Linked DNA regions of Hydrogenophaga sp. SL48. The protein of the gene in region 2 interacts with the protein of the main gene of each other region in a pairwise test. Links are inferred from orthologs where the notes say so. Each region holds a gene or a part of one and is shown on either strand. Other genes may lie near its edges.

Region 1 (15,768 bases), 420 kb from region 2 along the record:
GCAGCGAACTGTTGCTGGACCCGAATCCGGCAATGCGACCGGCCTCCACCGACAGGCTGCCGGTCTGCACCTCGTCGGGCAACACCATGCGAGCGTTCTTGTACACGATGGGCGGGCTCACTGAGTGATTCATGCGGCGCTCCTGAAATCACCGACGTTGATGCGCCGCGTGGCCACGGCGTCGCCCACATGGGCGTCGTGAAAGATGCCGACCAGCGCGGCGCCGCGCGCGGCGGCTTCCTGGATCAGCTCGATCACGGTGCGGGTGTTGGCCGCGTCGAGCGAGGCGGTGGGCTCGTCCAGCAGCATCAGCGGGCGCGGCTTGATCATGTTGCGTGCGATGTTCACGCGCTGCTGCTCGCCGCCGGAAAACGTGGCCGGTGGCAAGGCCCACAGGCGCTCAGGGATGCGCAGCCGGGTGAGCCAGGCGCGCGCCTGTTCGCGCGCGGCCTCCAGCGCCGCCGGGTCGTCGCCGCTGTCTTCCACCAGCGCTTCGGCCACCACGTCCAGCGCCGACACGCGGGGAATCACGCGCAGGAACTGGCTCACGTAGCCGATGCTTTCGCGGCGCAGCCGCACCAGCTCGCGCGGTGAGGCCTCGGTCACCTCCACCGGCTCGCTGCCCGGGGGCGCCACGGTGATGCGGCCTTCGGTGGCGCGGTAGTTGGCGTAGATGAGCTTGAGCAGCGTGCTCTTGCCCATGCCGGAAGGGCCGTCGAGCACCAGGCATTCGCCGGGGCGCACCTCCAGATCGACGTTGTGCAGCACCGAGAGTTCGGCGCCGTTCTGGTGGTGCAGGGTGAAGCGCTTGGCCACCCCTTTCATCTGAAGCAGGGGTGGGTTCATGGTTGCAGTACCGAAGAGACGAGGAGCTGGGTGTAGGGGTGCTGGGGGTCGTCGAGCACCTGGTCGGTGAGGCCCGCTTCGACCACGCGGCCGCGCTGCATCACCATCATGCGGTGGGCCAGCAGGCGGGCCACGGCCAGGTCATGCGTGACGATGATCGCGGCGAGGTGCATCTGGCGCGTGAGCTGGCGCATCAGGTCGAGCAGGCGGGCCTGCACCGACACGTCCAGCCCCGAGGTGGGCTCGTCCATGAAGATCAGGCGCGGCTGCGTGACCAGGTTGCGCGCGATCTGCAGGCGCTGGCGCATGCCGCCGGAGAAAGTGCGCGGTGCGTCGTCGATGCGGATCGGGTCGATCTCGACACGCTGCAGCCACTCCTCGGCGGTGCAGCGCAGCCGCCCGTAGTGGCGCTCGCCCAGGCCCATCAGGCGCTCGCCCACGTTGGCGCCGGCCGAGACGTCCATGCGCAGGCCATCGGCCGCGTTCTGGTGCACGAAGCCCCAGTCGGTGCGCGCCAGCAGGCGTTGCTGCGCCTGCGACATGCCGTGCACGTCCTGCAGCAGGCCGTCGCGGCCCAGGAACTCGACGCTGCCGGCGTCGGGCGTGGTGCGCGCGGCGATGGCGTTGAGCAGGGTGGTCTTGCCCGAGCCGGACTCGCCCACCACGGCCAGCACCTCGCCCGGCCAGAGATCGAAGGACGCTTCGTGCAGCGCGACATGGTCGCCGTAGCGCTTGGCCACGCCGCGCACGCGCAGCAAAGGGGTGGAAGAAGACAAAGGGGTGTTCATTTCAAGTCTCGATCACAAAACTCAGACCATGGCGCTGGAAGCCCAGCGACTCGTAGAAGGCGTGTGCGGCCTGGCGTTTGGCGTTCGATGACAGGGCCAGCTTGTAGCAACCGGCGGTGCGCGCCTGTTCGATGGCGTGCGCCATGAGTTGGCGACCGATGCCCTGGCCCTGGCGGTCGGGAGCGACGACCACGTCTTCGGCGATGGCAGACGGCGCACCGTTGTGCGCCAGGTTGTGCATCACCAGCAGGGCGTAGGTGGCGATCACGGTGTCGGGAAACGACGGCTCGCAGGCGACGAAGAGCCGGTAGCTGGGGTAGCGCGCAAACTGCTGGAACACCTCGCGCGCCTGTGCCAGGGTGAGCACGGCGTCGTTGTCCAGCCCCGATTGCCCGTACAGCGCCAGCACGCCGGGCAGATCGGCTTCGGTGGCTTCGCGGATCAGCAGGCTCATGACGGGTCCCCCTCAGCCGGCTGGCGCGACTGGCAATAGTCCGAGTCCGAGCACACGTGCATGCGCGCGCCAGCGTCGTCGGTGATCACCTCGTCGAGGAAAGAATCGGTGGCGCCGCACAGGGCGCAGGCGGCGTCCCAGCGCTGCACCTCGAACGGGTGGTCCTCGAAGCCCAGGCTCTCCACCGACGTGTACGGCGGCACGGCGTAGATGCGCTTCTCGCGCCCGGCGCCAAAGAGCTGCAGGGCGGGGTTCATGTGCATCTTGGGGTTGTCGAACTTCGGGATCGGCGACGGCGCCATCACGTAGCGGCCGTTGACCAGTACGGGGTAGTCGTAGGTGGTGGCGATGTGGCCGTAGCGCGCGATGTCTTCGTAGAGCTTCACGTGCATGAGGCCGTATTCGGCCAGGCCGTGCAGGGTGCGGGTCTCGGTCTCTCGCGGCTCCAGGCGCTGCATGGGTTCGGGCACCGGCACCTGGTAGACCAGCACCTGGCCTTCAACCAGCGGGATCTCTGGGATGCGGTGGCGCGTCTGGATCAGCGTCGCATCCACGGTGCGCGTGGTGGTGGCCACGCCGGTGGTGCGCTGGAAGAAGCGCCGGATGTTGACCGCGTTGACGGTGTCGTCCGAGCCCTGATCGATGACCTTCAGGGTGTCGTCCGGCCCGATCACCGAGGCGGTGACCTGGATGCCGCCGGTACCCCAGCCGTAGGGCAGCGGCATCTCGCGCGAGCCGAACGGCACCTGGTAGCCGGGAATGGCCACGGCCTTCAGGATGGCGCGGCGGATCATGCGCTTGGTGCGCTCGTCGAGGTAGGCGAAGTTGACCTCGGCGGCGCGTTCGACGGCCGGCTCGGGCAGGCGCTCCAGCGCTACGGCTTCATAGGGTGCGTTCATGCGGCGGCCTCTTCGTTGGGGGTGGTGGCGTTTTCGACCTGTGTGGCGGCCACGGCGCGCATCTTGCGCACCAGCTCCAGCTCGGCCTGGAAGTCCACGTAGTGCGGCAGCTTCAGGTGCTGCACAAAGCCCGAGGCCTCCAGGCTGTCGCTGTGCGAGAGCACGAACTCGGGCATCTGGGCCGGCGACAACACCGCCTCGCCGAGTTCGTCGGCACGCAGCGCGCGGTCCACCAGGCTCATGGCCATGGCCTTGCGTTCGCTGTGGCCAAAGGCCAGGCCGTAGCCGCGCGTGAACTGCGGCGGCTCGGTCTTGCTGCCCGCGAACTGGTTGACCATCTCGCACTCGGTCAGCTCCATGTCACCGATGGAAATGGCAAAGCCCAGCTCTTCGGGAACGATCTCGACCGCCACCTGCCCGAGGCGGATTTCGCCGACGAAGGGGTGCGAGTTCGCATAACCACGCTGGGTCGAATAGGCCATGGCGAGCAGAAAGCCCTCATCGCCGCGCGCGAGGTTCTGCAGCCGCGTGGCGCGGTCGGCGGGAAAGCGCAGGGGTTCGCGCGTCAGGTCCACCGGTGCCGGGTCGCCCGGCGGCACCGGGCGGGTTTCGATCAGGCCTTCCTGGTTGAGCAGGTCCACCACGCGCGGCGTGGCCTCGGGCTGGGCGCTGGCCGCAGCGACCGCGTCGCCCGACACCACCGGGGCACCGCTGGCCAGCAGGCTGAAATCGAGCAGGCGCTGTGTGTAGTCGTAGGTGGGGCCGAGCACCTGGCCACCGGGCAGGTCCTTGAAGGTGGCCGAGATGCGGCGCTCCAGCGCCATGCGCGCGGTGTCCAGCGCGCAGGTGGTGCCCAGGCGCGGCAGCGTGGCGCGGTAGGCGCGCAGCAGGAAGATGGCCTCGATCAGATCGCCCGAGGCCTGCTTGATGGCCAGCGCGGCGAGCTCGGGGTCGTACACCGAACCTTCGGTCATGACGCGGTCGACCGCCAGCTTGAGCTGCTCGCGGATCTGCGCCACGCCCAGCTCGGGCTGGGCCGGGTCGCCACGGCGCTGGTCGGCCAGCAGGCGGTAGCTGTTGAGGATGGCGGTTTCTCCGCCCTTGACGGCAACGTACATGCTCAGGCCTCCAGAGCGGAGTGGGTGTGGATGCGCGTGGTGCGCGGCAGGCCCACGAGCTGGTCGTGGGTGGCGAGGAACAGGTCGACACCGCGCGGGAAGCCGCCGTGGTTGAGCGCCCATTGCGCGGCAAAGTCACCGGGCAGGCCGGTCACGCCGAGCAGCGCCTGGTCGCGGATGCCGGGGCCGCTGAGCGTCCAGCACTGCGCTTCTGCATCGACACCGGCGGACAGGGAACCCACATCGACCACGCAGGTGGCCGACTGGTCGGGGCATTGATCGCTGCCCTGGCGCAGGCTCTGCAGCGCGGGCAGCGCATCGCCAGCGCCCACCCAGACGAACTGGGCCTGCGCGGCGTGCTCCACCAGCTGGCAACCGGTGTGAAAGCGCAGCCACATCGCGGCGTCGCTGTCGCGCAGCGAGGGCGACAGCCAGAGGCCACAGTCGGCGTCGAGCATGGCGAGCAGGAACACCGCCGCGGCGGCGTTGCCGTGGCGGGGCAGCTCGGCGTCGTGCTCCACAGGGATGCAGCGGCCGGGGTGCGACAGGGCCTGCAGGGCCGAGCGGAACACCGCCTGGCTGCCGAAGGCCTCGTGGGAAAAACCGGCCCCCACCGAAGACAGATCGTGAGACATCAAGCGCCCTCCTCTTCGTCGTCGGCACCGCCCGACTCGCGCGCCACGGTGAAGAACTCCACCTTGGTGCTCTGCACACGCTGCTGGCGTTGCACCTGCTGATGCGCCAGGTGTTCGCGCACCGGCTGCAGCAGTTGCGCATCGAGAACGGCCTGCTGCGACGGGTCCTGCAACAGGGCATCGGCCAGCGCCGCGAGCTGTGCGTGGCGGTGCGAGCGGCCCATCACATAGGCCACGCCCACCGGCGCCTGCGGGGTGGTGCCGGGCAGGCGCAGCGCACAGCGGGTCACGGTGACTTCACCGAGGTTGAAGCGCTCGCCAGTGCCGCCCGCGCGGCCCTGCACCATCATCAGGCCGGTTTCGGGAGCGCGCAACCAGCGCGGTGCAGCCGAGCTGTGGGGCGCGAGCGCAGCTTCGAGCACCGGCATCGGTGCGCGTGCCAGCAGCGCCATCCAGTCGGGCCGGGTCAGCGGAGATTTCGGCCGGTTGGGCGCCGAACTGTCAAATGCATGAAACATGTCCGTGGTACCTTGTAAGACGTCTAGACAAATTGAATCCAGGCCCCGAGCGTAGGCCCGCCGAATGTCCCTTTCATGACAAAACTCCTGACCTTTCCAACGTCCCCCCCGGACACCCCCCGCGAAAACCAGAGCTTCTGGGCACGCATCGCCAACGAAATCTCCGAGGCCATTGCGCGCGGCGTTTACGAGCCCGGCCAGCGCCTGCCCTCGGAGCATGTGCTCGCCGAGCAGTACGGCGTCAACCGCCACACCGTGCGGCGCTCGCTGGCCAGCCTGTGCCAGAAGGGCCTGGTGCGCATCACGCAGGGCAGCGGCACCTACGTCGAAGACTTCGCGGTCGACCTGATCATTGGCAAGCGCACGCGCCACCGGCAGAACATGGCGCAGGCCGGTCTGCAGGGGCGCTTCGAGGTGCAGGACGCTCAGCGCACCCGCGCCACCGCCGCGATGGCGCAGGCCCTGCAGCTGCCCGCGCGCAGCACGGTGCTGCGCCTGCAGGTGCTGGGCGTGGGCGCCGGCCAGCCGCTGCACGTGAGCGACCGCGTGTTCCCGTTGCCGCGCTTCGAGCGGCTGGAGGCGGTGTTGCGCGAGACCGGCTCCATCACCGACGCCTTCACCGCCCACGGCGTGACGGACTACACCCGCAAAGAGAGCCGCATCACGGCACAGCTGCCGAGTCCGGAAGTGGCGGCCTTGCTCAAGCAGCCGGTCAACCGACCGGTGCTGTTCGTCACCAGCGTGAACGTCGACGGCGCGGGCGTGCCGATCGAATTCGCCAGCACCTGGTTCGCGGGCGACCGCGTCAAGCTCACGGTGACCCACGATGACCGTTGACTTCAGCAACGCCCACCGCTTCGCGGTCTACTTCTCGCCACCGCCCGGCTCCGCCTGGTGGGAAGCGGGCAGCCGCTGGCTGGGCCGCGACGCGGCCACCGGCACCCCGCTGGCACAACCCCGCTTCGACGGCCTCGCGCCCGAACCCCAACAGCGACTCACCGCCGACCCCCGGCGCTACGGCTGGCACGCCACGCTGAAAGCACCGTTTGTGCTGAGCGAGGGCGTGGGCCTGGACGACCTGCGCGAGGCGCTGCGGGCGCTGGCCGCTTCCTTCACCGCCTTTGACATGCCGGCCCTGCGGGTGCGAAAGCTGGGCGGGTTCCTGGCGCTGTGCCCCGAAGGCAACAAGGACGCCATCAACGCGGTGGCCAGCGCCTGCGTGACCCAGCTGGCCAAGCTGGCGGCGCCCCTGTCGTCCGACGAACTCGAACGACGCCGTCGCAAGGGAAACCTGTCCACCCAGGAAGACGCGCTGCTGGTGCGCTGGGGCTACCCCTACGTGCTGGAGCGCTACCGCTGCCACCTCTCGCTCACGGGCCACCTGCAAGGTGTTGACGAGACAACGGTGCAGCGCCTGGAGCAGGCGGCACAGACCTGGTTCGAAGCGCTGCCGCCCTGCCCCTTCGATGGACTGTCGCTGTTCGCGGAGCCCACCCAGGGCGCCGATTTCGTGTTCGTCGAGCGCTGGGATTTTCACAAATGAGCCGTCGCCTCGTGTACGTGGTCGGGCCCTCGGGCGCCGGCAAAGACAGCGTGCTGGGCTGGGTGCGTCACCACCTGACTCCCGTGCCGGCCATCCACTGGGCGCGGCGCACCATCACCCGCGCGGCGCGCCCGGGCGACGAGGTGCACGAGGCGGTGGACGAGCTGCAATTCCTGGCCTTGCGCGAACGGGGGGCCTTCGCGCTCAACTGGCAGGCCAACGGGCTTCACTACGGCATTCGCCACTGTGAAACCGCGCCGCTCGATCACGGCCACTGGGTGCTCGTTAACGGCTCCCGCGGTCACCTGGACACCACCCGTTCGCGCTTTCCGGGGGTGGCCGTGGTGCACATCTCCGCCAGCCCCGACACCCTGCGCCAGCGCCTGCTGGCGCGCGGCCGGGAAGGCCCGGCGGAGGTCGAGGCGCGCATCCACCGCACGCAGGCACTGCCGCCGACCCACGCCATCGAGATCCTGAACGACGGTGCGCTGGACGACGCGGGCCGCCAGCTTCTCAGCCACCTTCAGAACCTGCCCGGATGGCCTCAATGAGTTTCACCCACATCGCATCGTTCAACGTCGGCGAAGCCAGGCAGCTCGGCCTGGCGCCCAGCATCGCCCCCACGGCCGTCATCCAGGACTGCCGTTTCGGCCGCTACACCGAGGTCGGCGACCACGCGCGCCTGACCGACAGCGTGCTCGACGACTACTCGTACCTGGAGCGGGGCTGCGACATCATGTCGACCGACATCGGCAAGTTCAGCAACATCGCGGCCATGGTGCGCATCAACCCGGGCTTCCACCCCATGGAGCGCCCCACGCTGCACCACTTCACCTACCGCCGCGCCAGGTACGGCCTGGCGCCGGAAGACGATGCGAGCTTCTTCGAGTGGCGCCGCCGCCAGCGCGTGGGCATCGGTCACGACACCTGGATCGGCCACGGTGTGGTGATCATGCCGGGCGTGACCATCGGCAACGGGGCCGTGATCGGCAGCAACTCGGTGGTCACCAAAGACGTGCCGGCCTACGCCATCGCGGCAGGCGCTCCGGCGAAGGTCCTGCGCCAGCGCTTCACAAGATCCATTGCCAGCGCCATCGAGTCCACCGCCTGGTGGGACTGGGACCACGACACGCTGGCCGAGCGCATGGACGACTTCTGCGACCTGCGGCGCTTCCTGTCCCGGTACGCCGCATGACCCCGGAGCCGAACAGCCTGCACACAGGCCCGACCCGGTTGAAGGTGGTCACGTTCAACACCTGGAAGTGCGACGGAGACTACCCCCGGCGCCTGGAGACGATGTGCGAGCAGATGCAGGCCCTGGACGCCGATGTGTTCGCGCTGCAGGAATGTTTCGCCACGCTCGACGGCAGCACCGACACCGCCCGAACCCTGGCACAGCACCTGGGCATGCACCTGCACACCGCCCCGGCCCGCCGCAAGCCGCGCTGGTTTCAAGGCGGGTGGGTGGACAGCTTCTCGTCGCTGGCCGTGCTGACGCGCTCGCCCATCCGTTCCGGCGACCGGGTCGAGCTGCCTTCATCGGTGGCCGATGGGGGCCGGGTGGCCCAGATCTGCTCGCTGGAGGTGGCGGGTCGGTCGGTGCTGCTGGTCCATGCCCACCTGTCGCACCTGGAGGGCGGCGGTGCGTTGCGCGCCGAACAGTTGCGCGCCCTGCTGGGCCGCCCGGTGTGGATGCCACGGCACGACATCGCCCTGATCTGCGGCGACTTCAACGCCTCCATGGACTCGCCTGAACTGGCCCGGTTTCTGGAGCCTCCCTGGGGCCTGGTCGATGCGCACGAGCAGGCCGGCGCGGGCGCCAAGGTGACGTACCACACGCCCGAAGGACAGGGCCTGAACCTGGACCAGGTTCTCTGCATGCCCAGCTGCTCCCAGGCACCGGTGGTCTGTGTGGGCGCGTCGGTGGTGCTGAACGCACCCGCGCAGCCTTCGGGTGTGTTCCCCAGCGATCACGCGGGCGTGAGCGTCACCTTCAGCGTGGGCTGAGCCTCACCACGGACCGTGCCCGGCTGCCCCGCCCGCATGCCGGCCCATCGCCCGTGAGCAGCGCCTGCAACGGGCTCTCATCCGACCTCCCTGAAGGCCCTTCAGCGGCAGGTCTCTTCACGCCTCCGTCACATTTCTGTCATCAAAACCCCTGCCCTGGCCGGTATGCTGTGCGCCATGGGTAAACCATTAGGTCTTTGGTTTAACCAACCATTTACAAACCGTTGAGAGAGAGCGAGTTCACATGAGAGCCCTGAAAAAAGCCCGAAAGCTGATCGAAAACAAGTCCGGAAAACCGGCCGCCGACACCTTGTCGCGCCTGGTGCTCGCCCTGGAATCCGAGGTCCCGTTCCTGCTGTCGGATCTGTACAGCCTGGACTACGACGATTTCAACCTGGCCATGGAGGTCATGGCCGAGTGGCGGCTCGACCGCTACTACACCAGCAAGGCCGTGTTGCTGGACCTGTCCATGCAGGAGACCCTCCAGAAAGCCCAGCCCGGCGCCGAAGCCCCCAAGGCGGCGGTCGCGAAAGCCGACTGACCTGCCGCCTCCACCGCGCCCAGCGGCGCGTGCCCCACCACCCCTGCCCCGCGTCCGCCGGCAGGGGTTTTTTTTCGCCCAACACACCGCGACGGCGTGTTGAAGGGCGCGACTTCACGGTGGTGACACATGGGAACCGTAGGCTGCTCGGTTTGTTCCCAGCCTCCCACCCTTCTCATGCACACCCTTCGTCTCTGCACCTTGACCGCGGCCCTCGCGGCTTCCCTTGCTTTCTCCTCGCTGGCGCGCTCGGCGCAGCCGGTCCCACCCGTCGGCGCGTTTGCCATGGTCCACCACCTGGCGGTGGACGGCGTGGCCGAGATCGTGGCGGCCACGCCCGACGGCATGACGCTGGTCTACACCAGCGCCGACGCCGGGGTGCTGGGGCTGATCGACATCACACGCCCTGAACAACCGGTGCTGCTGCCGCGCGTGGACGTGCAGCGCATGGGCGTGGGCGAGCCCACGTCGGTCGCCATCAGCCCGGACGGCCGCTACGCCGTGGCGGCGGTGCGCATGGGTGACGACGTGAGCAACGCGCGCCGTGGGTTCCTGCGCGTGTACGACATCCGCAACCCGCGCGCGGTGCAACACGTCAAGGACATCACCGTGGGCGTGGGCCCCGATTCGCTGGCCCTGGTGGGCCAGGGCCGCACGCTGCGCGCCGTGGTGGCGATCGAAGACGAAGAAACCGACGCCAAAGGCGACGCCACGCTCGACGGCCAGCGCCCGGGCCGCATCGACGTGGTGGGCCTGCAAGACCTCTACGGTGGCGCCAGCACCGGCGTGCAGTCCATCGAACTGGTGAAGGCCCTGCAGGCCACGGCAGGCGTGGTCTACCCCAACGACCCGCAGCCGGAGTTTGTGTCTGTCGACGCGCGCGCTCAAAAGGCGGTGGTGTCGCTGCAGGAGAACAATGCGGTGGCGATCCTGGATCTGAGCCACCCGGCGCGAGCCAGGCTGGAACGCGTGTTCTCCATGGGCAACGTGGTCCGCAGCGGCAACGCCGATCTGAAAAAAGACAAGGAGGTGCTGTTCAAGGACAGCTTCACGGCCCGCCGCGAAGCCGACGCGGTGGCGTGGGTCGCGCCCGGTGTGTTTGCCACCGCCAACGAGGGCGACGGCAAGAAGGACAAAGAGGGCGTGCTGCCCGGTGCGCGCGGTTTCACGCTCATGAACACCCGCGGCGAGGTCGTCCATGAAACCGGCGAGCGCACCGAGCTCAACGCGCTGTTGCACGGCCATTACCCCGACGGGCGCTCGGCGGCCAAGGGTGTGGAGATCGAAGGCGTGGCGGCGGGCACGTTCGGTGGCAAGCCCTACCTGTTCGCGGGTTCTGAGCGCGGTGCTTTCGTCGAAGTGCACCGCGTCGAAGCCCCGAAACAGCCGCATTTCGTTCAGCTGCTGCCGACCGGCCTGTCGCCCGAGGGCCTGATCACGGTCACGAAGCGGCGCGACGGCCAGCAGCTGCTGATCACGGCCAACGAGGGCGACGGCTCGCTCAACCTCTACCGCTTTCACGCGCAGGGCGCACCCGCCGCGAGCGAGCCGCAACTGGTGGCGAAGGACGCCAGCATGCCGTGGGGCGCCCTCTCGGGCCTGACCACCGACGGCACGCACCTGTACGCCGTGCCCGACAACGCCTTTGGCCAGTCGCGCATCTTCCGGATCGACCCTTCGCCAGTGCCTCAGGGCCGCATGGTGATCGATCAGGTCACCATGCTCACCTCCACCGACGGCCAGGCATTGAAGGTGGACCCGGAAGGCATCGCCAAGGTGGCCGACGGTTTCTGGATCGCCTCGGAGGGCGCGACGGTCGAGGGCAACGAGCTGATCAAGGTGAACGCCTCGGGCGTGGTGCAGCAGCGCGTGAAGCTGCCCGCCAGCGTGCAGGCCCGGTTCGCCAGCCCCAAGACCGGCACGGGCTTCGAGGGCGTGACCGCGAGCGCCGACGGGCAGACGCTGTACATCGCCATTCAACGGGGCTTCGATGTCAAGCGGCCGCAGGCCGCGATCCTCAAGCTGCACCTGCCCACCGACACCTGGACCACCGCCCTCTACCCGCTGGACCGGCACAGCAAAGACCCGCAGCAGTTCTGGATGGGGCTCTCTGAAATCCAGCTCACCGACGACGGGCGCCTGCTGCTGCTCGAACGCGACAAGGGCGGCGGTGAAGGCCAGGCGATCAACGCCGAGGTCAAGCGGATTTACAGCGTGAAGGCCGCCGACGTCACGGAAGGCGCGACGCTGCAGAAGACCCTGGTGCGCGACCTGCGGAAAGACTTCAACTACCTGCAGGAAAAGGCCGAGGGCATGGTGGTGTTCAAGGGCGATCTGTGGGTGGTGAACGACAACGACGGCGCCGGCTGGACACGCTGGGTCAATGCCGGGAGGCCTTGATACTGCTTGTTGTTGCAATGCAACATTCATGGCAAAGAAATGAGAGTGTCACAGAGCTTTTGCGGTCGCCCGATGAAATACACCCACCTGCTTGCCCAAGGCAGCGGGTGTGGGGAGCGGCGGGGTTTCGCCGCCTCCACATTCACCCAACTTCTGGACAACATCCCATGAAAAAATCCCTCATCGCTCTGGCCGTGCTGGCCGCCTCGGGCGCCGCCATGGCGCAATCGTCTGTCACCGTCTACGGTCGTGTGGACCTGTCGGTGGGCAGCCTCAAGGAACTCGACAAGGGCAGCCAGACCAAGCTGTTCAACGGCGGCGACGGCGGTCTGACGACCTCGCGCCTGGGCTTTCGCGGCACCGAAGACCTCGGTGGCGGCCTGAAGGCCGGCTTCAAGCTGGAGCACCGCCTCGACGCCGACACCGGCACCTCGCAGGACCCGATGTGGAAGGGCGAGTCCACCGTCAGCCTGTCGGGTGGCTTCGGTGAAGTGAAGCTCGGCCGCAGCTCCACCATCTATGACGAAGTGCGTGGCCTGGCCTACAGCAGCAACGTGTTCGACTCGGCCTTCACGCCCGCCGCCAACGGCGTCTGGGGCTCGGGCGGCGACTACAGCAGCCGCTTCAACAACAAGATCACCTACGCCCTCCCCTCGATGGGCGGTGTCTACGGCGGCATCGAATACGCGCTGGACGAAGACGCCACCGTCGACGCCAACATGGTGGGTGCCAAGGTCGGCTACAAGAACGGCCCGCTGAACGTGGCTTTGGGCCTGCAGCAGGAAAAGGGCAAGGAAAACGACTACCTGATGTTCGCCGGTTCGTACGACCTGGGCATGATGAGCCTCTCCGGTGGCTACAACACGCGCAAGGGCAATGACGCCAAGGGCGACGACAACGAACTGACCGTGGGCGTCAACGTGCCCCTGGGCAATGTCAATCTGTCGGTCGGCTACGCCACCAGCAAAACCGAAATCGGTGGCTCCACCGCCGGCAAGTCATCGGGCTTCGGCGTCGGCGCAACCTACGCCCTGTCCAAGCGCACCAAGCTGTACGGCGGCCTGCGTTCGCACAACGTGAAAAACGGTTCGGGCACCAAGACGGCCGACACCCGCCTGTTCGCCCTGGGCCTGCGCCACGACTTCTGATCGTTTTCTCCGGGTCTTGCGCGGGTAGCCAACGCGGCAATCAGAGTCTGCGCAAGTTTTTTCAGCCACCGGCGCTTCGGCGCCGGTGGTTTTTTTCATGGGCCGTCAGTCGTCCACCGGCGTGAGCTTGGCCACCGACAGCGCCAGCCACTTCACGCCATGGCGCGAAAAGCTCACCTGCGCGCGCGCATCGGCGCCCGCACCTTCCAGCGCCAGCACCTTGCCTTCGCCGAACTTGTTGTGGAACACCTTCATGCCGGCCTTGAGGTCGGTGCCGCGGTCGGGCTCGGGGTTGCTCTTGCCCCCCAGGCCTTTGGGGTCGCTGCCCGAGGCCCAGCCGGGTGACCATGCCGGCTGCAGCACGGCGGGCGCCCCCGCACCCCGCGTGCCGTAGCCACCCCGGTTGCCCTGCCAGCCACCGCCACCGCCCGCTCCAGCTGCGCTCGGGTTCCAGGCCGGCTGCTGCGGCGTGAGCCACTTCAGGCAGGCCTCGGGCAGTTCCTCGAAGAAGCGGCTCTTCATGTTGTAGCGCGTCTGGCCGTGCAGCATGCGCGTCTGCGAATGGCTGAGGTACAGGCGTTTGCGCGCCCGCGTGATCGCCACGTACATCAGGCGGCGTTCTTCTTCCAGTCCGTCGCGGTCGCTCATCGAGTTCTCGTGCGGAAACAGGCCCTCCTCCATGCCAGTGATGAACACGCAGTCGAACTCCAGGCCCTTGGCGGCGTGCACCGTCATGAGCTGCACCGCGTCCTGCCCGGCCTGGGCCTGGTTGTCGCCCGATTCGAGCGCGGCGTGCGTGAGGAAGGCCGCGAGCGGGCTCATGGTTTCGCCGGTGTCGGCGTCGGGGGCGAGCGGCTCGTCCACCACGGGCAGCGTCGGGTCGATGCCCTGGCTGGCCGGGCTCTGCGTCAGTGGCGAACCGTCCACCGTGCGCGCCACCGCGTCACGGCCGAAGCCCTCAATGCCCACAAAGCTCTTGGCCGCGCTGACCAGTTCTTCCAGGTTCTCCACCCGGTCCTGCCCTTCGCGTTCGGCGCGGTAGTGCTCCACCAGGCCGCTGTGGTCCAGCACCAGCTCGATGATCTCGGAGAGTGTCATGCCCACCGAGCGCTCGCGCAGCACATCGAGCTTGGCCACGAAGCCGCCGATGGCCGCGCCGGCGCGGCCGGTGACAGCGCTCACTGCGTCGTGCAGCGAACAGCCCGAGGTGCGCGCGACGTCCTGCAGCTGCTCGATGCTGCGCGCCCCGATGCCGCGTGGCGGGAAGTTCACCACGCGCAGGAAACTGGTGTCGTCGTTGGCGTTTTCCAGCAGGCGCAAATAGGCCAGCGCGTGCTTGATTTCGGCGCGCTCGAAGAAGCGCAGTCCGCCGTACACGCGGTAAGGCATGCCGGCGTTGAACAGCGCGGTTTCGACCACGCGGCTCTGCGCGTTGCTGCGGTAAAGCACGGCCATCTCGCTCTTCGGAATGTCTTCGCGCGCGAGCTGCTTCATCTCGTCCACCATCCACTGCGCCTCGGCGAAATCGCTCACCGCCTCGTACACGCGCACTGGCTCGCCAGCGCCTGCGTCGGTGCGCAGGTTCTTGCCCAGGCGGTGGCTGTTGTGGCTGATGAGCTGGTTGGCCGAGTCGAGGATGTTGCTGACGCTGCGGTAGTTCTGCTCCAGCTTGATCTGGTGCTTCACGCGGAACTCGCGCACGAAGTCGGTCATGTTGCCCACGCGCGCGCCGCGGAAGGCGTAGATGCTCTGGTCGTCGTCGCCCACGGCAAACACCGCATTGCCGGAGGGCGTGAGCCCCTCGATAGGCGGTGCGGAAAACATCTTGATCCACGCGTATTGCAGGCGGTTGGTGTCCTGGAACTCGTCGATCAGGATGTGTTTGAAGCGGCGCTGGTAGTGCTCGCGCACCGGGTCGTTGTCGCGCAGAACTTCGTATGAACGCAGCATGAGTTCACCGAAATCCACCACACCTTCGCGCTGGCACTGTTCTTCGTAGAGCGCGTACAGCTCCACCTTCTTGCGCGTCTCTTCGTCGCGCGCGACCACGTCGCCCGGGCGCTGGCCGTCTTCTTTGCAGCCGCTGATGAAATACTGAATCTGTTTGGGCGGATAACGCTCGTCGTCCACGTTGAACTGCTTGCACAGGCGCTTGATGGCCGAGAGCTGGTCTTGCGTATCGAGGATCTGGAAGGTCTGCGGCAGGTTGGCCAGCTTGTGGTGCGCGCGCAGGAAGCGGTTGCACAGGCCGTGGAAGGTGCCGATCCACATGCCGCGCACGTTGACCGGCAACATGCTGGACAGCCGCGTCATCATCTCCTTGGCGGCCTTGTTGGTGAAGGTCACGGCCAGCACACCGCCGGGCGTGACCTGCCCGGTCTGCAGCAGCCAGGCGATGCGGGTGGTGAGCACACGGGTCTTGCCCGAGCCGGCGCCGGCCAGGATGAGCGCGTGTTCGGCGGGGAGGGTGACGGCGGCGCCCTGTTCGGCATTGAGGCCCGCAAGCAGCGGGGACGGGGCAACGGATTCTTCAAACAACATGCTTCGATTGTAGGAAGCCGGGGCACCGCGCCGGGTCTATATGTCCCTGCGTATGAACGCTATAAGCCCGCCATCCGATGGCCGCCCTGTGCCGCGCCGGCCGTAGCGCCTAGAATCAACCACCGGGCCCAAGATTCTTGCGCCCGGTTTCTTTTTGGCCGGATGGATTCCCGCCCGACAGAAGACCGGACCCAAGCCAAGCGCTCTCCCTGTTCATTCACAACAGTTTTCTGGAGCCTGGTTTTATGGAGATATTCGACTACGACAACATCCTGCTGCTGCCGCGCAAATGCCGCGTGGAAAGCCGCTCGGAATGCGACGCTGGCGTGG
Region 2 (15,717 bases):
ACACATTCGGATTTGTCGTAGGAGCCGCCGCCTGGCTTGGGCAACAAGCTGTAGCTCAAGGGATTGACGGCGGATCGGTGTCCATCCTGCTGGTCGTAGAAGTCCAGCACAGAAGACGCCGCGCAGTCAGTCAGAGCGCCGGACAGGTTGAGGCACTCCGTATTGGAGAAACCGGTGTGTGGCACCTTGAACTTGGGGGCGATATAGGTGGCATCCGGCACGTAGTAAGCCGCGTTTTCGAACGCATATTGCGGCAGCGTGGCGCGGACGCGGTCCTTTTCCACCTCGTCCACCGTGTAGAAGTGGACCCCCTTGTTGAACTGGTAGAAGCGGTACAGCGGCCGGTAGCCATCGCCCAGGACCTTGCTGGCGTAGTAAGCCACGCCCTCGTAGGCAAACTGGGGCAGCGATGCCTCAATGAACGCCTTCTCCTCATCGCTGATGGAGTAGAAGTGGATGCCGGTACGCCTGTTGAAGAACCGGTACACGGGACTCAACCCGCTCTGAGCCGACTCGCTGACCTGAAAGGCAATACCTTCGTACACAAACTGGGGCAGGTTGGCCGTCACCGAGTCGCGCTCCTCTGCGCTGCTGGTGTAGAAGTGGGCGCCGGACCGGGTATTGAAGAAGCGATAGACCGGAACAGTGGACAGCCCTTTGGCGAGGCGCTTGGCCAGGCCCTTCGATGGCGAACCGCCAGCCTCTGCAGCAGACTGTGCCCCGGCAAGCTCTCGCGAATTGAGCTCAGCGCCTCTCCTGATCAAGGCATCCGACTGCTCCGTCGACGTCGTGGTGTCCGCCGCGCCGTTCGTCTTGAGTTTGGCATCGGACGATACGCTTCCACCGCCACAAGCCGTCAGCACGAGCCCCATCGCGATGCCGGCCAGAATTCGCCGGCCCAACGAGCGCCCAGCCAGCAGCGCATTGGATGTGATGACCAGGTGATCCATGCTTCCTCCCTTTACTTTCAGTTTTCAGCAGATCTCCGCATCAGATGCACGATCTGTCTGATGAAGTGATCCAACGACCCAGAATGTTTCTTTCGATCATAGATGGCAAAAGCCCTGGACAGTTTCCCGTCCTGGGCTTCTTGCTGGTGTGCGTGACAGCGAATTACTTCTTGCTCGGCGGCAAGTCGGTACAAGAGCCGTGCGCCACCAGCGCCGCCATGCCGATGCTCTCGCCCAGCGTGGGGTGCGGGTGGATGGTCTTGCCGATGTCGATGGCGTCTGCGCCCAGCTTCCGGGCTGTCGTCGAACAGCAGCTTGGTCGCGCCTTCGTCGCGGCCGTTGGCAATGGCGCGGCCAGAGGCCATCCAGGGGAACAGGCCCTTCTTGACCTTGATGCCCTGGGCCTTGGCTTGGTCTTCGGTCAAGCCCACCCAGGCCACCTCGGGGTCGGTGTAGGCCACGCTGGGGATCACGCGGGCGTTGAAGGCGGCTGCGGCCAGCTCCTTGTTGCCTTGGAGTTCACCGGCAATCACTTCAGCGGCCACATGGGCCTCGTGCACCGCCTTGTGCGCCAGCATGGGCTGACCCACGATGTCGCCGATGGCGAAGGTGTGGGGCACATTGGTGCGCATCTGGATGTCGACGTTGAGAAGCCGCGGTCGGTCACGACCACGCCGACCTTGTCGGCGGCGATCTTCTTGCCATTGGGCGTGAGGCCCACGGCCTGCAACACGAGGTCGTAGACCTGCGGCGCGGGGGCGGTGCCGCCCTCTTCCGCAGCGGCAAACGTCACCTCGATGCCTTCGGGCGTGGCCTTGGCGCCCACTGTTTTTGTCTTCAACAACCCATGAACCTCCACAAACCGCTGATGAGGGCCGTTGATTCCAGCATGTCTGCGCAGCATTGCAGGCAGCTTCCGTATTGTCGAACGCCTATGAAGCAGACGGTTCCTCTTCAGACTATTTGGCAAAGCCCAATCCCAAAAGGCACGAACCACCCGCGTGCCGATACGAGCGAGTTTAAGAAGCCCGCTATAGCTTCTTCACCTGAAAGGCGCTTGAGTCTTGGACACCCCCCATTCCGGCAGCAGGGCAAGAGAGGCACGTCGTACGCTGGCGACTGCTCTGATGTTCAAAGCGGAGGGCTTGGTAGCGCGAGTTATTCCAGATCTTTTCAAAGGAATCGGTTTTCAAATTTCCCATTGACTCTTCGGGGTAATACCACCAGCCGCAAGGTACGACATTCCCATAGCAATCGATACCGATGAAGTGCCAAGGGAATGGGCAGCAGTTTCTTGTTGTTTGCTCGGTGATTTGCAGGTCGAAATAAGAACGACCCAAATGAATCAAAGACACCTCGCCTTCAATCTTAAAGTTCGGGGGAAAATTGACCGAGATACCCAATCGGCTCGCCAAAACTCTAGCCTCATCCATCATACGGTTGCAAAGTTCTTTTTCGCCTTCAAGGGTTTCGTCAAGCGTGTCTGTATTTTCGTAACGAACAACATGCGTCGCGCTGATTCCCTCTATCCCAAGTTCATGGGCCAACTGGACCATTGCCGGCAATTCACGGATGTTGGAGCGCATCAGGACAAAGTTGAAGCTCAAGTGAGGAATGTTCGTTCCATGAAGATTTTTAGCCGTTTGCAGAGCCTTGATATTTCCGATGACCTTTTCGAAACTTGAGCCAACCCGGATGCGCTCGTAGGTTGGCGCTGTGGCTCCATCAATGGAGATGGATATATGAGTTAAAGCCGACCGCAGAACTGCATCGATTCGATTTTTATTGAGGAGAAGACCATTGGTGTTGATGTACACCATTGGAACCTTGTACCGTCCGGTTATCGAAAGCAACTCCTCAAAACGCTGGTGAAGCAATGGTTCGGTGCCGATGGAAAGTGAAACCCTTTCGCAAAATGGGAAAATTTGCTCGGCAATCCGGGCAAAGTCGGCCACACTGATATCTTCCCGCTTGCGCTTATAGATACGCTCATCGCTAAAGTAACACATAATGCAACGAAGATTGCACTGATTGGTAATATCCATCTCAAGTTTGAAGGGCCTGATTCCCAGATGGGTCCGAATATTTCCTTCAGAGATGGCCTGCTGGCAAGCCTTGACGCTTCCAAAGTGTTCATGGAACTGACTCAGTAGCGACATGACCTCGCTGGGGGTTGGTTGGCGGAGAAGATATTGGTTGTAGATGTTGGCGATTTCCGTGAACAGAGGCTTACCCACCACAGAGTAAAACGCACTACGCTGGATTTCGTATTGAAGTCGATCCAGGGTTACTCCCTCTTCCGCGAGACGCGATAAATAACGAAGTTGGGAATCGATCCCAAATCGGCGATTGACAAATCGGATCACTTGAGCCGGCAGATTTCTCCATGCAACCGTTCTGAGCATATCTAAGCACCTTTTGTCTGAGCACTACAAATGACAAGAATAGCTTTTATTCTTGTTTTTAACATTCAAAATTCTTTATCAAATCCCAACTTTAGCCTCACCATGCAATGTATTTCAATTTTCAAGAGTCAAGCGACATATTCAACCTCTATCATCTCTTGGTCGTGAAATGAGGTATACGAATCGGAAATGCAGCAGCATGAAAAACCATGACATGAGGATTGTGCATCACAAGCCCGTATATCGGAATACATAGGCAACTTGTTCCGAGCCAGTTGCCCGAACTGGGCAGGTTTGACCCGTTTGGTTCTGTGGCAGTCACAGCCGCACCGGAACGATGTTGTTTTCGCATTCTTTCAACTCACCGGCTGATGCGCTGGTCGACATCGATGTCCTGCGCGAGGACAGGAATTTCAACCACATGAGGTCAAGCATTGCATGGATCTGGGGCTAACGAAGCGTCCTTGTTTGCTGAGTTTTAGGTGGTGTTGTTTGTCCGCAAGTGATTTTGGAATGTGTCCGGTCGTTGGAGATGCTGCATATGCAATGCGTGTCGCTGCGGGTCAAAGCCGCTGTCTTTTCGTTCACTAAGGAAGGTCTGCACAACACCCGCTACGGCGCGAGGTGATGCATGCAATTTCAAATGATGGCGATTTCAGGCTCACGAGGGCGCTTTGTTGGCCGATTTCGCCCTGATTCGTGGCCGTTGGCCGCATTCGGACGCACTCATCCTCGGGTCTCCTTCAAAAGCGTTCGGCGCACCATCCAGATGTTGGACAACGCAAACAGGGTGTGCAGCTGCGCCGTGTTCTTGGCCAATCCCCGGTAGCGCACCTTCACATATCCGAACTGGCGCTTGATCACCCGGAACGGGTGTTCGACCTTGGCTCGGATGCGCGCCTTGGTTTTCTCCAGCGCTTCCATGATCGAGCCCATGGGCGTTTCCTTGTCCAGCGCCTTGCGATGGCTGGGCATCATGGCCACGTACCAGTGGACCTCGGGATGGTCCTTGATCACCTCATCGCGCTTGTGAACGCCCCGGTAGCCAGAGTCGGCAAAGACATCGGTTTCGTCGCCGTGCAGCAGTTCGCTGGCCTGGGTGATGTCGTGCGCGTTGGCCGCTGTGGCCTTGACGGTGTGCACCAGGCCCGATTCGGCATCGACCCCAATATGCGCTTTCATCCCGAAGTGCCACTGGTTGCCCTTCTTGGTCTGATGCATCTCGGGGTCGCGTTCGCCGCTGTTGTTCTTGGTCGAGCTGGGGGCGGCAATGAGCGTGGCGTCGACGACCGTACCGCTCTTGAGCAGCAGGCCTTTGTCGGCCAGGGTGGCGTTGACCGTGGCAAGCAATTGCAGGCTCAAGTTGTGTTGTTCGAGCAGATGGCGAAAGCGCAGGATGGTGCTCTCGTCAGGCAAGTTCTCCTCACCCTGGTCCAGCCCCGCAAACTCTCGAAACATGGGCGTGTCGTACAGCGCCTCCTCCATCGCCGGGTCGGACAGGTTGAACCACTGCTGCAGGAAGTGAATGCGAAGCATGGTTCGCACGGCAAACGGCGGACGACCACCCTTGGCGCCAGGCGTTGGTGCATGCTGTGCAATCAGCGACACCAGCTCGGTCCACGGCACTACCAGGTTCATCTCGTCGAGGAACTCGCGCTTGCGCGTTCTCTTGGTCTTGCGCTCGAATCCGCTCTCGCCCAGGCTCATTTGCTTCATGACGTCACTGTCTCACATCGGCCCACGGCGCCGCGGTTTTGCAGACCTTCCCTAACTGACGCGCGGACCCACCTGATAGTTCGGTGCCGATTGTGCAGCCTCATACTGTCCAAGCCGTTGATCAACGCATCCACTTTGGCACATCGATGCCGATCAGGGTGGGGGCGTCCATCCCATTGCTGATTGCCCTTCTTGGTCTGGTGCGTCTCGGGGTCGCGCTCGCCGCTGCTGTTCTTGGTCGAACTGGGCGCGGCAATCAGCGTGGCATCGACCACCGTGCCGCTCTTGAGGAGCAGCCCCTTGGCCGCCAGCTTGGCGTTGACGGTGGCCAGGATCTGCAGGCTCAGGCGGTGCTTCTCCAGCAGATGGCGAAAGCGCAGGATGGTGCTCTCATCGGGCACGTAGTCCCCGCCCATGTCCAGCCCGGCGAATTCGCGAAACATCGGCGTGTCGTACAGCGCCTCTTCCATTGCCGGGTCCGACAGGTTGAACCACTGCGGCAGGAAGTGGATGCGCAGCATCGTCTGCAGAGCAAACAGCGGGCGACCGCCTTTGCCACCAGGGGCCGGCGCGTGCGGGGCAATCAGCGCCACCAGCTCCGCCAACGACACCACCAGGTTCATCTCGTCGAGGAACTCGCGCTTGCGCGTCCTCTTGCTCTTGCGCTCGAATCCGCTCTCGCCCAGGCTCATTTGCTTCATGCCGGCAATGTCTCACATCGTTCGATGGATGCCGAGGTTGTGCAGACCATCCGTGGCGGATCCAGAATCCGCGTCAGCTGGGTGCCGCCCATTGCCCGCTCGGCCACGATGGCCACCGCCTCATGGGTTGCATCATCGACCACGGTCAGGTTCTTGAGAGTGCGACCTTCAGCCGTTCGGTCAAAGACGAAGTCCATGGACCACACCTGGTTGGCAACCATCGGACGTTGCAGGGGGGTGGCGGTCAGCCAGCGGGATCTTCTTGCGCTTGCGTTTCCTGACCTGCAGACCCGCCTCGGCATACAGGCGCTCGACGCGCTTGTGGTTAACGATCTCACGGAACTGGCGCACGTCAGGTAGATCATGCCCGCACCGTACCGTCGATGGCGTTGCGCCGGGGCGATGATCTTGTCCTTCAAGGCGCTGTTTCAGTCTGCAGCGGGCTCACAACGATAGGCGCTGGCGCTCATGCCGATGACGCGCAGTGAACGGCGTTCGCTCAGTCCGCAGCCGACCATGTGGCTCACCATCTCGCGCCGTGCGGGTGCGTTCACCACTTTTTTCTCAAGGCTTCTTTCGTCACCTCGCTCTCAAGCATCGACTCGGCCAGCAGCCGTTTGAGGCGAGCGTTTTCAAGCTCGAGGTCCTTGAGGCGCTTGGCATCAGAGATGCTCATGCCACCGAACGTGTTGCGCCAGAGGTAGTAGCTGGCTTCCGAGAAACCGTGCCGACGACACAACTCGGCCACCGGCAGACCCGTCTCAGCCTCGCGCAAGAGGCCAATGATCTGCTCTTCCGTAAATCTCTTCTTCACGTCCAATCCCCTGTCCTCGGGATTGGACTCCAGATATTGAGCGTGAAAAGCACAAGGCCCGATACATTTCGGGACCGGGCCTCGTCGGGGTGTCGGGTAGGCCGTGCTACTTTTTCGACGGTGGCAAATCGGTACAAGACCCGTGCGCCACCTCCGCCGCCATGCCGATGCTTTCGCCCAGCGTGGGGTGCGGGTGGATGGTCTTGCCGATGTCGATGGCGTCTGCACCCATTTCAATGGCCAGCGCGATCTCGCCGATCATGTCGCCCGCGTGTGTGCCGACCATGCCGCCGCCGAGGATCTTGCCGTGGCCATGTGCCTCAGGGCTGTCGTCGAACAGCAGCTTGGTGACGCCTTCGTCGCGGCCGTTGGCGATGGCGCGGCCTGAAGCCGTCCAGGGGAACAGGCCCTTCTTGACCTTGATGCCCTGCGCCTTGGCCTGGTCTTCGGTGAGACCCACCCAGGCCACCTCGGGGTCGGTGTAGGCCACGCTGGGGATCACGCGGGCGTTGAAGGCGGCCGCTGCAAGCTCCTTGTTGCCCTGCAATTCACCAGCGATGACTTCCGCCGCCACGTGCGCCTCGTGCACCGCCTTGTGCGCCAGCATGGGCTGGCCCACGATGTCACCGATGGCGAAGATGTGCGGCACGTTGGTGCGCATCTGGATGTCAACGTTGATAAAGCCCCGGTCGGTCACGGCCACGCCGGCCTTGTCGGCGGCGATCTTCTTGCCGTTGGGCGTGCGGCCCACGGCCTGCAGCACCAGGTCGTAGACCTGCGGCGCGGGGGCGGTGCCGCCCTCTTCCGCTGCGGCGAACGTCACCTCGATGCCTTCGGGTGTGGCCTTGGCCCCCACCGTCTTGGTCTTGAGCATGATGTTGTCGAAGCGCTTGGCGTTCATCTTCTGCCAGATCTTGACCAGGTCGCGGTCGGCGCCCTGCATCAGGCCGTCGAGCATTTCCACCACGTCCAGGCGCGCGCCCAGGGTGCTGTAGACCGTGCCCATCTCCAGGCCGATGATGCCGCCGCCCAGGATCAACATGCGCTTGGGCACTTCCTTGAGCGCCAGCGCGCCGGTGCTGTCCACCACGCGCGGATCGTCGGGCATGAAGGGCAGGCGCACCGCCTGCGAGCCGGCGGCGATGATGCACTTCTTGAAGGCCACGACCTTCTTGCTGCCGGTCTTCTCCTGGCCGGTGCCGGTGGTCTCTTCCACTTCCACATGGTTGGGACCGACGAAGGCGCCGTAGCCGCGCACGGTGGTGACCTTGCGCATCTTGGCCATCGCGGCCAGGCCGCCGGTCAGCTTGCCGATCACCTTCTCTTTGTGGCCGCGCAGTTTGTCCACGTTGACCGAGGGTGCACCGAAGTCCACGCCGAGGTCGGCCATGTGGCTGACCTCGTCCATCACCGCGGCCACGTGCAGCAGCGCCTTGGACGGGATGCAACCCACGTTCAGGCAGACGCCACCCAGCTGGGCATAACGCTCGACCAGCACGACCTTCAGGCCGAGGTCGGCGGCGCGGAACGCCGCCGAGTAGCCGCCGGGGCCGGCGCCGAGCACGAGCACGTCGCACTCGATGTCGGCGCTGCCGCCGAAGCTGGCTGCGGCAGGGGCCACCACGGAAGCCGTCGCCGGAGCGGCAGCAGGTGTCGGCGCTGCAGCAGCGGGCGCTGCCGCTGGTACTGCAGGAGCGCTGGCAGCGCCCTCACCGTCCAGCACCAGCACCACCGAGCCTTGCTTGACCTTGTCGCCCAGCTTCACTTTGAGCTCTTTCACCACACCGGCGTGCGACGAAGGAATCTCCATCGAGGCCTTGTCGGACTCCACGGTGATCAGCGATTGCTCGGCCTTGACGGTGTCACCGGGTTTGACCAGCAACTCGATCACGGCCACTTCGTCGAAGTCGCCAATGTCGGGAACTTGAATATCGATCAGTGCCATCGTCATTCCTTAAAGAAGAACACGACGGAAGTCGCCGAGGATCTGACCGAGGTACGCGTTGAAGCGGGCCGCCGCGGCGCCGTCGATCACGCGGTGGTCCCAGGTCAGCGACAGCGGCAGCATCAGGCGCGGCTGGAAGGCCTTGCCGTCCCACACCGGTTCCATGTTGCTTTTGCAGACGCCGAGGATGGCGACTTCGGGCGCGTTGATGATGGGCGTGAAGTAACGGCCGCCAATGCCACCGAGGCTGGAGATGGTGAACGTGGCACCGCTCATTTCAGCCGGGCTCAACTTGCCGTCGCGCGCCTTCTTGGCGAGCTCGCCCATTTCCTGGCTGATCTGCAGCACACCCTTCTTGTCAGCGTCCTTGATCACCGGGACCATCAGGCCGTTGGGCGTGTCGGCCGCAAAGCCGATGTGCCAGTACTGCTTGTAGACCAGCGAGTCGCCGTCGATCGAGCTGTTGAACTCGGGGAACTTCTTGAGCGCGGCAACCGATGCCTTGATCAGAAAAGCGAGCATGGTGACCTTAACGCCGCTCTTCTCGTTCTCCTTGTTGGTGGAGACGCGGAAGGCTTCGAGGTCGGTGATGTCGGCGTCATCGTGGTTGGTGACGGCCGGGATCATGATCGCGTTGCGCAACAGGTTGGCGCCGCTGATTTTCTTGATGCGGCCCATCTCCTTGCGTTCGATGGGGCCGAACTTGGCGAAATCCACCTTCGGCCAGGGGATCAGGCCCAGCTCGGAACCACCACCGCCGGTCGATGCCGGGGCCTTGGCCTTTTGGGCGGCGGTCTGCACCGCACCGGCCATGACCGATTTGGTGAAGCCCTGCACGTCGTCCAGGGTGATGCGGCCCTTGGGGCCCTTGCCCTGCACTTCGCTCAGCGGCACGCCGAGCTCGCGGGCGAACTTGCGCACCGAGGGTGAGGCATGCGGCAGGCCCAGCGCCGGGGTGCTGGTGGGGTTGTGGGCCGGTGCGGCTTCCACCGACGCTGTGGCGGCCGCAGAAGCGGCCACGGCAGCAGCAGCGGGCGCAGCGGCCTGGGCAGCCGGTGCGGCTGCTGGGGCCGAAGCGGCGGCGCCAGCGGCGCCCTCCAGGATGGCCAGCAGGTCACCGATGTTGACCGTGTCGCCGACCTTGACCTTGAGTTCCTTCAGCACGCCGGCGTGCGACGAAGGGATCTCCATCGAAGCCTTGTCCGACTCGACCGTGATCAGGCTCTGCTCGACCTTGATGGTGTCGCCGGGCTTGACGAAGACCTCGATGACGGCGACGTCCTTGAAGTCGCCGATGTCGGGCACGAACACCTGCACCGGGCCTGAAGCCGCGGGTGCGGCCGCAGGCGCAGCAGCGGCAGCTGGCGCGGCCACCGGTGCAGGTGCGGGCGCCGCAGCAGGAGCTGCTGCAGGCGCAGGGGCGGCGGCCTCACCGGCGGCTTCCACCACCAGCACCACCGAACCCTCTTTCACCTTGTCGCCCAGCGCCACTCGCAGTTCTTTCACCACGCCAGCGGTGCTGGACGGAATTTCCATCGAGGCCTTGTCGGACTCGACCGTGATCAGCGACTGTTCGGCCTTGACCGTGTCGCCCACCTTGACCAGCAGTTCAATGACCGCCACTTCGTCGAAGTCGCCGATGTCCGGGACCTTCACTTCTACCAGTGCCATGTTGTTGTCTCCGGAAATTTATGCGTACAAGGGATTGATCTTGTCGACCTTGATGCCGTACTTCTTGATCGCCTCGGCCACCTTGGCCAACGGCAGCTTGCCCTCGTCGGCCAGCGAACGCAGGGCGGCGATGACGATGTAGTGGCGGTTGATCTCGAAGTGCTCGCGCAGCTTGCTGCGGAAGTCGCTGCGGCCAAAGCCGTCGGTGCCCAGCACCTTGTACGAACGGCCCTTGGGCATGAACGGGCGGATCTGCTCGGCGTAGTTCTTCATGTAGTCGGTGGACGCGACCACAGGGCCGGCGTGCTTCTCCAGCTGCTGCGCCACAAAAGGCACTCGCTGCGGCTCGGTCGGGTGCAGCATGTTGAAGCGCTCGGCGTCCTGGCCGTCGCGGGTCAGCTCGTTGAAGCTCGGGCAGCTCCACACATCGGCCTGCACACCCCAGTCGGCGGCCAGCAGATCCTGGGCGGCGATGCTCTCGCGCAGGATGGTGCCGGAGCCCAGCAGTTGCACGCGCTGGTCGCCCTTGGCGCCCGGCTTGCACAGGTACATGCCCTTGATGATCTGCTCTTCGGTGCCGGCGGTCAGGCCCGGCATGGCGTAGTTTTCGTTCAGCAGGGTCAGGTAGAAATACACGTTGTCCTGCTTTTCCACCATGCGCTTCAGGCCATGGTGCAGGATCACGCCCACTTCGTGCGCGAAGGTCGGGTCGTAGCTGATGCAGTTCGGGATCGTGCCGGCCAGGATGTGGCTGTGGCCGTCTTCGTGCTGCAGGCCTTCGCCGTTGAGCGTGGTGCGGCCGCTGGTACCGCCGAGCAGGAAGCCTCGCGCCTGCATGTCGCCGGCCGCCCAGGCCAGGTCGCCGATGCGCTGGAAGCCGAACATCGAGTAGTACACGTAGAACGGCACCATGATGCGGTTGCTGGTGCTGTAGCTCGTGGCCGCCGCGATCCAGCTGGACATGCCGCCGGCCTCGTTGATGCCTTCCTGCAGGATCTGACCGGCCTTGTCTTCCTTGTAGTACATGACCTGGTCTTTGTCGACCGGGGTGTAGTTCTGGCCTGCCGGGTTGTAGATGCCGATCTGACGGAACAGGCCTTCCATGCCGAAGGTGCGGGCCTCGTCCACCAGGATGGGCACCACGCGCGGACCCAGGGCCTGGTCGCGGAGCAACTGCGTCAGGAAGCGCACATAGGCTTGCGTGGTCGAGATTTCACGGCCTTCGGCGGTGGGTTCCATCACGCTCTTGAAGGTGTCGAGCGAGGGCACGGTGAAGCTCTCGTCGGCCTTGGTGCGGCGGTGCGGCAGGTATCCCCCCAGCGCCTTGCGGCGGGCGTGCAGGTACTGCATCTCCGGCGTATCGTCGGCCGGCTTGTAGAACGGCAGCTTGGGCAGCTCGCTGTCGGGGATCGGCAGGTTGAAGCGGTCGCGGAAGATCTTGATGTCTTCGTCGGTCAGCTTCTTGGTCTGGTGCACGTTGTTCTTGCCTTCGCCCGACTTGCCCATGCCAAAACCCTTGACGGTCTTGATCAGCAGCACGGTCGGCTGGCCCTTGTGGTTCACCGCCTTGTGGTACGCGGCGTAGACCTTCTGCGGGTCGTGGCCACCGCGACGCAGGTTCCAGATGTCGTCGTCGCTCAGGTGCGCCACCATCTCCAGCGCCTTGGGGTCGCGGCCGAAGAAATGCTTGCGCACGTAGGCACCGTCATTGGCCTTGAACGCCTGGTAGTCGCCGTCCAGCGTGTCCATCATGATCTTGCGCAGGGCGCCGTCCTTGTCGCGCGCCAGCAGCGGGTCCCAATTGGAGCCCCAGAGCAGCTTGATCACGTTCCAGCCGGAGCCACGGAACTCGCCTTCGAGTTCCTGGATGATCTTGCCGTTGCCGCGCACCGGGCCGTCCAGGCGCTGCAGGTTGCAGTTCACCACAAAGATCAGGTTGTCGAGGTTTTCGCGCGCGGCCAGGCTGATGGCGCCCAGCGACTCGACCTCGTCCATTTCACCGTCGCCGCAGAACACCCAGACCTTGCGGTTCTCGGTGTTGGCGATGCCGCGGGCGTGCAGGTATTTCAGGAAGCGCGCCTGGTAGATCGCCATCAGCGGGCCCAGGCCCATCGAGACGGTGGGGAACTGCCAGAACTCGGGCATCAGCTTGGGGTGCGGGTAGCTGGAGAGGCCCTTGCCGTCCACTTCCTGACGGAAATGGAGCAGTTGCTCTTCGGTCAGGCGGCCTTCGAGGTAGGCGCGGGCGTACACGCCGGGCGACACGTGGCCCTGGATGTAGAGGCAGTCGCCACCGTGGTTCTCGCTCTCGGCGTGCCAGAAGTGGTTGAAGCCGGCGCCGAACATGTGGGCCAGCGAGGCAAAGGAGCCGATGTGACCGCCCAGGTCGCCACCGTCTTCGGGGTTGTGGCGGTTGGCCTTGACCACCATCGCCATGGCGTTCCAGCGCATGTAGGCCCGCAGCCGTTCTTCGATCTCGATGTTGCCTGGGCAACGGGCTTCCTGGTCGGCCTCGATGCTGTTGACGTAGCCGGTGTTGGCCGAGAACGGCAGGTCGATGCTGTTCTGGCGGGCTTCTTCGAGCAACTGTTCCAGCAGGAAGTGCGCGCGCTCCGGCCCCTCCCGCTCGATCACGGCGGCCAGCGCCTCCATCCATTCGCGGGTTTCCTGGGAATCGGCATCCCCCACACCACGGCCATTGAGAGCGTCGGACGCTGACATGCTTGTCTCCTGTTGGTTTGAAATTGAGCTTACGGCGGGCTTCCCGCAGTGTCACGGATTTTTCCACAAAACAGCGGCAATTTCAATATGTGCTTTTATATTTCATTATGCGGAATACTGCAGATATCAAATTTATAGCAGCCTGTGGCTTTTATCCTCTTGCAGGCAGGTGCCCACACGTAAACTCGGCGCATGAAATCTGCCCCCGAAAAACCAGTCACCCCGGTGGGGAACAGCACCCCGCTGGGCTGGTGGAACCGCTGGTGGCGCAGGCTGCCGCCCTCGCGCCAGGACCGCTTTGCGACGCTGGCGCCGTTGCTCTCGGTGCTGCTCTTTCTCTCGGCCATCGCCGTGGCGATCACCTACCTGCGCTATGAAGAGCTGGAGCGCGAACAGGAAGCGGTGACCCGCGACGTCGAGTACGCACAGCAGCGCCTGAGGCTGCGGCTGCTGGAACGCCAGGAGCAGCTGATGCGTCTCGCCCGCGAGGTGGACAACAAGGAAATCAGCGCCGAAGAATTCGAGTTCCAGGCCGAGACCCTGATCAGCCAGTTTCCGGAACTTCAGGCCATCAGCTGGGTGGACGCACGGCGCACCGTGGCCGCCAGCTACACCTCCCCCAGCGCGCCGGTGAGCCTGATGCGCCTGAAGGGCGCCACCATGACCGCTGCCGAAACGGATGGGTCGTTCGAGCTGGCGCGCGATCTGCGCCAGCCCATCTACTCGCGCCCGCTGGGTGAAGACTCGCGCCAGTCCACCCTGATGCTTCAGGTGCCACTGACCGAACAGGGCCGCTTCGCCGGCACGGTGATGGGCGAGTATTCGATCGATGGCCTCATGCGCTTTGGCATGCCGCCGGAAATCATGGCCCGCTACGCCGTGGCCCTGATGGACGACCGCGGGCGGGTGCTGGCCGGCAGCCTGCAGTCGCCAAGCGCCGTGTTGCGCCTGCTGCCCTGGTCAGCGCAGCCGCTGGAACACGAGGTGCCTGTCTCGCCGGTGGGCAACGGTCTGCTGCTGAAAGCGCAGGGCTACCGCACCTCCCAGGACATCGTGGGCAGCGGCTTTTTCTGGGTCATTGGAGCCCTCTCGGCGCTGACGGTGTGGATGCTGTTGGGCACCTGGCGCCACACGCGGCGTCGCGTGCAGGCCCAGCAAGCCCTGGTGTCCGAGACCAACTTCCGCCGCGCCATGGAAAACTCCATGCTCACCGGCATGCGTGCGCTCGACATGCAGGGCCGTATCACCTATGTGAATCCCGCTTTCTGCTCGATGACCGGCTGGACCGAGGCCGAACTGGTGGGCCGCACAGCCCCCTTCCCCTACTGGCCCGATGACGACCACGACCAGCTCGCGGCCCGTCTTGACGACGAACTCAGCGGACGCTCGACGCCGGGCGGTTTTGAAGTGCGCGTGCAGCACCGCAATGGCACCATCTTCGATGCGCGCATGTACGTTTCGCCGCTGATCGACCCCAAGGGCCACCAGACCGGCTGGATGACGTCGATGACCGACATCACCGAGCCCAAGCGCATCCGCGAGGAGCTGTCCGCCTCCTACGAACGTTTCACCACCGTGCTGGAGTCACTGGACTCGGCCGTGTCGGTGGCGCCGCTGGGCAGCGACGAGATGCTGTTCGCCAACAAGATGTACCGCCTCTGGTTCGGCACCCGCGGCATGGGCCATCGCCATCTGGTCGACCTCGCAGGCAACCAGCCCACACCGAGCCCGGACAACGGCGATGCGGTGGACGCCTTCGCCGGCATGCCTACCGAAACACTCACCGATGCGGGTGCGGAAAACGCCGAGGTGTTCGTGGAAGAACTCGACCGCTGGCTGGAGGTGCGCACGCGTTACCTGACCTGGGTGGACGGTCGCCTTGCGCAGATGGTGATCGCCAGCGACATCACGCCGCGCCGCAACGCCGAAGCGCAGGCCGCGCTGCAAAACGAACGGGCCCAGACCGCCAGCCGCCTGATCACCATGGGCGAGATGGCCTCGAGCGTGGCGCATGAGCTGAACCAGCCGCTGACCGCCATCAGCAACTACTGCAACGGCATGATCTCGCGCCTGAACGAACAGCGCATCAGCAATGAAGATCTGCTGAATGCCCTGGACAAGACCGCGCGGCAGGCCCAGCGCGCGGGCCAGATCATCCAGCGCATCAAGGCCTTCGTGAAACGCAGCGAACCCAACCCGATGCCATCGGATGTGCCCACCATGGTGAGCAACGCGATCGAGCTGGCCGACATCGAGCTGCGGCGTCAGCAGGTCAGGTTGTCGCCCTATGTCGCCGCGCGCCTGCCCACGCTGATGGTGGACCCGATCCTGATCGAGCAGGTGCTGATCAACCTGCTCAAGAACGCGGGCGAAGCCATCACCCAGGCAGGCCGTCCACCGGGCGAGCGGTACGTGGAGTTGAGGGTGGGCCCGCGCCGCCTCGAGAACCAGGAAGTGGTCGAGTTCTCCGTGCGCGACTCCGGCAACGGCGTGCCCGACGAAATGATCGAGCGCATCTACGAAGCGTTCTACAGCACCAAGAGCGAAGGCATGGGCATCGGCCTCAAGCTGTGCCGCAGCATCGTGGAGTCTCACCACGGGAGGATGCAAGTGCAGAACATCTACAATGGTGAAGAGGTGGTGGGTTGCTGCTTCAGCTTCTGGATACCGGTGCAGTCCCGATTGACACCGCCTCCGGAAGCCACCGAACCCTCCAAGGCGTCGTTGCCGGACACAGAAAGAGCGAGATGAGTTTGATCCCCAAAAAAGGCACCGTCTATGTCGTCGATGACGA

What was found.
Region 1: the proteins of lpdA (region 2) and IM738_RS11570 interact in binary tests that used the Escherichia coli proteins (3 or more experiments, as listed by UniProt). The link is inferred for Hydrogenophaga sp. SL48 from one-to-one orthologs.

What each region holds. Positions count from the first base shown.
Region 1 is NZ_CP063400.1:2,427,263-2,443,030, forward strand. Bases 12,721-15,768 are described here. They hold IM738_RS11570 (UvrD-helicase domain-containing protein), read right to left. Parts: upstream 15,439-15,768; coding sequence 13,003-15,438; downstream 12,721-13,002. Other genes in these bases: IM738_RS11565 (porin), read left to right, coding at 12,721-12,897; IM738_RS11575 (GMP reductase), read left to right, coding at 15,684-15,768. Outside these bases: IM738_RS11490 (alpha-D-ribose 1-methylphosphonate 5-triphosphate diphosphatase), read right to left, coding at 1-133; phosphonate C-P lyase system protein PhnL, read right to left, coding at 130-846; phosphonate C-P lyase system protein PhnK, read right to left, coding at 843-1,634; IM738_RS11505 (GNAT family N-acetyltransferase), read right to left, coding at 1,636-2,088; IM738_RS11510 (alpha-D-ribose 1-methylphosphonate 5-phosphate C-P-lyase PhnJ), read right to left, coding at 2,085-2,987; IM738_RS11515 (carbon-phosphorus lyase complex subunit PhnI), read right to left, coding at 2,984-4,105; phosphonate C-P lyase system protein PhnH, read right to left, coding at 4,108-4,740; phosphonate C-P lyase system protein PhnG, read right to left, coding at 4,740-5,258; phosphonate metabolism transcriptional regulator PhnF, read left to right, coding at 5,334-6,095; IM738_RS11535 (DUF1045 domain-containing protein), read left to right, coding at 6,085-6,801; phosphonate metabolism protein/1,5-bisphosphokinase (PRPP-forming) PhnN, read left to right, coding at 6,798-7,352; IM738_RS11545 (DapH/DapD/GlmU-related protein), read left to right, coding at 7,349-7,996; IM738_RS11550 (endonuclease/exonuclease/phosphatase family protein), read left to right, coding at 7,993-8,808; IM738_RS11555 (hypothetical protein), read left to right, coding at 9,053-9,349; IM738_RS11560 (esterase-like activity of phytase family protein), read left to right, coding at 9,527-11,749; more of IM738_RS11565, read left to right, coding at 11,917-12,720. UniProt on the Escherichia coli protein: A helicase with DNA-dependent ATPase activity. Unwinds DNA duplexes with 3'-5' polarity. Translocates on single-stranded DNA with 3'-5' polarity. Initiates unwinding more efficiently from a nicked substrate than double-stranded DNA.
Region 2 is NZ_CP063400.1:2,014,711-2,030,427, forward strand. Bases 6,113-9,109 are described here. They hold lpdA (dihydrolipoyl dehydrogenase), read right to left. Parts: upstream 8,532-9,109; coding sequence 6,693-8,531; downstream 6,113-6,692. Other genes in these bases: aceF (dihydrolipoyllysine-residue acetyltransferase), read right to left, coding at 8,541-9,109. Also shown: IM738_RS09575 (DUF1566 domain-containing protein), read right to left, coding at 1-950; IM738_RS09585 (radical SAM/SPASM domain-containing protein), read right to left, coding at 1,982-3,355; IM738_RS09590 (IS5 family transposase), read right to left, coding at 4,082-5,071; more of aceF, read right to left, coding at 9,110-10,202; aceE (pyruvate dehydrogenase (acetyl-transferring), homodimeric type), read right to left, coding at 10,221-12,923; IM738_RS09620 (PAS domain-containing sensor histidine kinase), read left to right, coding at 13,116-15,674; IM738_RS09625 (response regulator transcription factor), read left to right, coding at 15,671-15,717. UniProt on the Escherichia coli protein: Lipoamide dehydrogenase is a component of the glycine cleavage system as well as of the alpha-ketoacid dehydrogenase complexes.